2 regions of the Dermacoccus nishinomiyaensis genome follow, and region 1 is predicted to be linked to the other one. Evidence: riboswitches for the same ligand, from Rfam matches in the RefSeq annotation. Region 1 holds a riboswitch; the other holds the start of a gene.

Region 1 (2,195 bases):
CCCGAGGCCGCAGCGCTCTTCGTGAGCGCGCGCCTCGGGTTCTTCTCTTTCGGCCCCCTTGCCTTCGCGGCTCGCCCGGCCTCACCCCTGCCGACGTCGCTCCCTTGACGAACATCGCTCTGACGAACACCTCCGAGGCACTGCCCGTCGCGCCTGCTCATTCCGGCGGTCCGCTCGAGGCGATCCGTTCGCGCGACTGATGCTCCGAGCCTCGCCCCACCGACGCCGGTATCGCGAGCACCCGTGCGCGGCGGCGCCGGAGGTGGCACTCTTGTCGTCGTGACTGACCTGATCGACACCACCGAGATGTATCTGCGCACCATCTATGACCTCGAAGAAGAGGGCATCCCCCCGTTGCGCGCCCGCATCGCGGAGCGCCTCGGCCACTCCGGGCCCACGGTGTCGCAGACGGTCGCGCGCATGGAGCGCGACGGTCTGCTCCACGTCGCGAACTCCCGGCGCATCGAACTGACACCCGAGGGGCGCCTGCTCGCGACTCGCGTCATGCGCAAGCATCGCCTCGCGGAGCGGTTGCTCGTCGACGTCATCGGCCTCGAGCTCGAGTACGTCCACGACGAGGCGTGCCGGTGGGAGCACGTCATGAGCGAGCGCGTCGAGCGCAAGATCCTCGAGCTCATCGTCGACAAGGGCCTGTCCCCGTACGGCAACCCGATTCCCGGGCTGGACGAGCTCGGCTGGGGCGAGGCGCCGGAGGGTTTCCGTGACGGCGTGCAGTCGCTCGTCGAGGTGGCCGGCAGCGAGTCGCTGCGCGTGGTGGTGCGCCGCATCGGCGAGCCCGCGCAAGCGGACGCCGAGTCTCTCGCGGTGCTGACGAGCGTCGGGCTGAGCCCCGGGGTGGCCCTCGACGTGCGTGCTGACGGCGACCGCGTCCACGCGGCCGTCGCCGATCGGCCTGACGACGCCGTGTCGCTGCCCGAGGACATCGCCTCGCACGTATTCGTGTCCGTGACGGGTCAGCAGGCCTGAGGTTGCATGTGATGTTCATCACGAGCACACTCTGTAACGGATTCTGAACCTCCGCTGGTGGCGCGACGAACGGGGCCTGAGACGGGTGCTCGATGCCGAAATGACGCCTATCTCGCCGGTTCCTGATTCACCGTCGTCGTGACTGATTCGTTACCGTCTTACCTGGTTCGACAACGAACACTCGCGTGCCGAACACGCCGAGCCCTGCCTGCGGCGCGCGAGTCATGTCAGCTACACCACCTGGCAGGGGTGGGGGACCCACTTCTTCGTTCCTGATCCGCGAAGCGCAGATCAAGAACTCGGGGTGAAGCTCGCGTCGCACGCACGAAGCGCCGAGAGCCGGGCCGAGCAACAGGTCCGAACCCGACAGCTCACCTCACAGGCGTTCGAGAGGTTGCACATTGTCCATCAAGAACACGCCGGGCCCGCTGCGTCCTGTGAAGCAGACGCGCACCCTGGCCATGCTCACCACGACCGTCGCCGTCTCCGGTGGTCTGGTCGCTGGTCTCGGCATCACGCAGAGCGCCGGTGCGGCCCCTGAGTCGGGCGCCGTTCACGAGGCCGCGGCTGCCGCCACGACACCCCTCGAGCTCAAGACCGTCACGCCGGCCAAGAAGCTCGTCGTCGCCCCGAAGGCCGCCCCGAAGCCCGCCGCCAAGGCCGCCCCGAAGCCCGCCGCCAAGGCCGCCGCGAAGCCCGCCGCCGCGAAGAAGTCGACGCGCGCGACGTCGCAGGCGCTGAAGCAGGTGTCGCGCTCGCAGGCCCGCAGTGCGCTGACGTCGGCCTCCGTGAAGCCCGTCAGGGCCGAGCGCAAGGCGAAGATCGCCGAGCCGGCGCAGCGTCGCTCGATCGTCGTCAAGAAGCGCACCGCGCCCGCCGCGTCGCAGTCGACGAACACCCACCGCGCCGCGTCGCAGTCGACGAACACCCACCGCGCCGCGTCGCAGTCGACGAACACCCACCGCGCCGCGTCGCAGTCGACGAACACCCACCGCGCCGCGTCGCAGTCGACGAACACCCACCGCGCCGCGTCGCAGTCGACGAACACCCACCGCGCCGCGTCGCAGTCGACGAACACCCACCGCGCCGCGTCGCAGTCGACGAACACCCACCGCGCCGCGTCGCAGTCGACGAACACCCACCGCGCCGCGTCGCAGTCGACGAACACCCACCGCGCCGCGTCGCAGTCGACGAACACCCAGCGCGCC
Region 2 (2,195 bases), 2.1 Mb from region 1:
ACGACACCTGCCGCATCGTCGGCACCGTCAACGCGGTGCAGGACTACTGGGGCAGCGCGCTGCCGAAGTTCACGAACGGCCGGACGCAGTACGAGAACGTCCCGACCGTGATCTTCAGCGGGCAGACGTCCTCGGGCTGCGGTACGGCCAGCTCGCAGATGGGCCCGTTCTACTGCCCGACCGACCGCAAGGTCTACATCGACGCCGCCTTCTTCCAAGAACTGACGAACAAGTACGGTGCCGATGGCGGCGCCCTGGCGAAGGAGTACGTCGTGGCCCACGAGTACGGCCACCACGTGCAGGACCTGCTCGGTGCCCTCGGCCGCGCACAGCAGGATCCGAAGGGTGCCGAATCGGGTTCGGTGCGTACCGAACTGCAGGCCGACTGCTACGCCGGCATCTGGGTCGCCCACGCGACGGAGTCGAAGGACAAGAACGGCAACACGCTGCTCAAGCCGGTCACCGACGACGACATCAAGTCAGCGCTGTCCGCGGCGTCGGCCGTCGGTGACGACCGCATCCAGCAGAAGGCCCAGGGTCGCGTCACGCCGGAGAGCTGGACGCACGGTTCGTCGGAGGCTCGGCAGAAGTGGTTCATGACCGGCTACGAGAAGGGCGACCTCAACTCGTGTGACACGTTCAACGTCGACAGCGTCGAGTGAGGTCGTGAAAACGCTCGGACGGGTCGGAAAATTGACCAAAAGTGATTGCACGCTCAATTTGTTCCGACCGTGAGCCGACGGTAATCTTGCAGGGCCGCACCGACGTCGGTGCGGCCCTGCTTCGTCGCTGAGTCCCGTCACGAAGGCCAGGTATCACCGCATTGCGCGGAGCGACGGGAGCGGTGCACCCAGCATCCGAGCCACCTTGGTGGCTCTTGGGGTGAAGCCGGCTCAGGCCGGCCGAGAATCTAGGATCTCGAACCCGACAGGTCATGCCTCGTAAGCGCTCCTGGAGAGATCCGACATGAAGAACATGTCCCGCCGCTCGTTCCTGGGAAACACGTCCAAGGTCGCCGTCGGCACCGCCCTCGCCACCTCCGCGCTGGGCGCGGTCTCGGTCGGCACCGCCTCGTCCGCCAGCGCCTCCGTCACCTCGGCGAGCGCTCGCCGCGTCGTCTCCAGCGCCTCGTCCCGACGCGGCGCCCCCTACGTCTACGGTGCGGCCGGCCCGTGGCGCTTCGACTGCTCGGGTCTGACGAGCTGGAGCTACCGCCAGGTCGGTCGCTCGATCCCCCGCACGGCCAACCAGCAGTACCGAGCCTCGTACCGCGTCTCGCGCGCTTCGGCTCGCCCGGGTGACCTTGCGTTCCTCACCTCCGGTGGCTACGCCTACCACGCGGCCGTCTACGCCGGCAACGGCATGGTCTGGCACGCACCGCGACCCGGCTCTCGTGTGCAGCTCGCGCGCGCCGGTTCCTCCTACCGCTTCGGCCGCGTCTGATCCGTTCGATCCTGACGCACGCCGCACAGCGCGGCGAAGCCCGCCACCTCCATCGAGGTGGCGGGCTTCGTCGTACGGTAGCGGTGGCTCAGACATTGAACCCGAGGGCGCGCAGCTGCTCGCGGCCGTCGTCGGTGATCTTGTCCGGGCCCCACGGCGGCATCCAGACCCAGTTGAGGGAGTGGCCGGCGACGACGTCCATGAGCGCCGTCGCGACCTGCTCCTCGATGACGTCGGTCAGCGGGCACGCCGCGGACGTCAGGGTCATGTCGATGACGGCGTGCTTGGAGTCGTCGACGGTGATGCCGTAGACGAGGCCGAGGTCGACGACGTTGATGCCGAGCTCGGGGTCGACGACGTCGCGCAGGGCCTCCTTGACGTCCTCGACGTCCGACTCGACGGGCGGGGTGGTTGTCTCGCTCATGCCGTGATCTCCTTGTCGCTGCTGGCGGTGGTGTCGCTGTTCGTGCTGTTCGCGGCGCTCCCGGCGAGGTCGAGGCCGAGCTTGCCGAGCGAATCCTGCAGGGCCGACCACGACAGCAGCGCGCACTTGACGCGCGCCGGGTACTGCGAGACCCCGGCGAGCGCGATCGCGTCACCGATGACCTCTTCGTCGCCGGCGTCCTTGCCCTTGCTCGTCAGCATGCTGCGCGTCGCGCCGAAGACCTCCTGCGCGTCGCGCAGCGTGTGCCCGACGAGGTTGTCGGCGAGCATCGACGCGGACGCGACCGAGATCGAGCAACCGATCGAGT

What was found. A riboswitch is a leader RNA that binds a small molecule or an ion and turns the genes downstream of it on or off. The one in region 1 is predicted to bind cyclic di-AMP.
Region 2: linked by a shared signal. The riboswitch ahead of DYE07_RS01795 (C40 family peptidase) and the one ahead of DYE07_RS11660 (C40 family peptidase) in region 1 are both predicted to bind cyclic di-AMP.

What each region holds. Positions count from the first base shown of each region.
Region 1 covers NZ_UFXX01000001.1:2,498,438-2,500,632, forward strand. Annotated here, with positions in the region: gene DYE07_RS11655 (iron-dependent transcriptional repressor DtxR) at 280-987, shown strand; cyclic di-AMP (ydaO/yuaA leader) riboswitch at 1,207-1,387, shown strand; gene DYE07_RS11660 (C40 family peptidase) at 1,389-2,195, shown strand, end outside.
Region 2 covers NZ_UFXX01000001.1:356,572-358,766, reverse strand. Annotated here, with positions in the region: gene ypfJ (KPN_02809 family neutral zinc metallopeptidase) at 1-662, shown strand, start outside; cyclic di-AMP (ydaO/yuaA leader) riboswitch at 778-963, shown strand; gene DYE07_RS01795 (C40 family peptidase) at 967-1,443, shown strand; gene DYE07_RS01790 (metal-sulfur cluster assembly factor) at 1,532-1,867, opposite strand; gene sufU (Fe-S cluster assembly sulfur transfer protein SufU) at 1,864-2,195, opposite strand, start outside.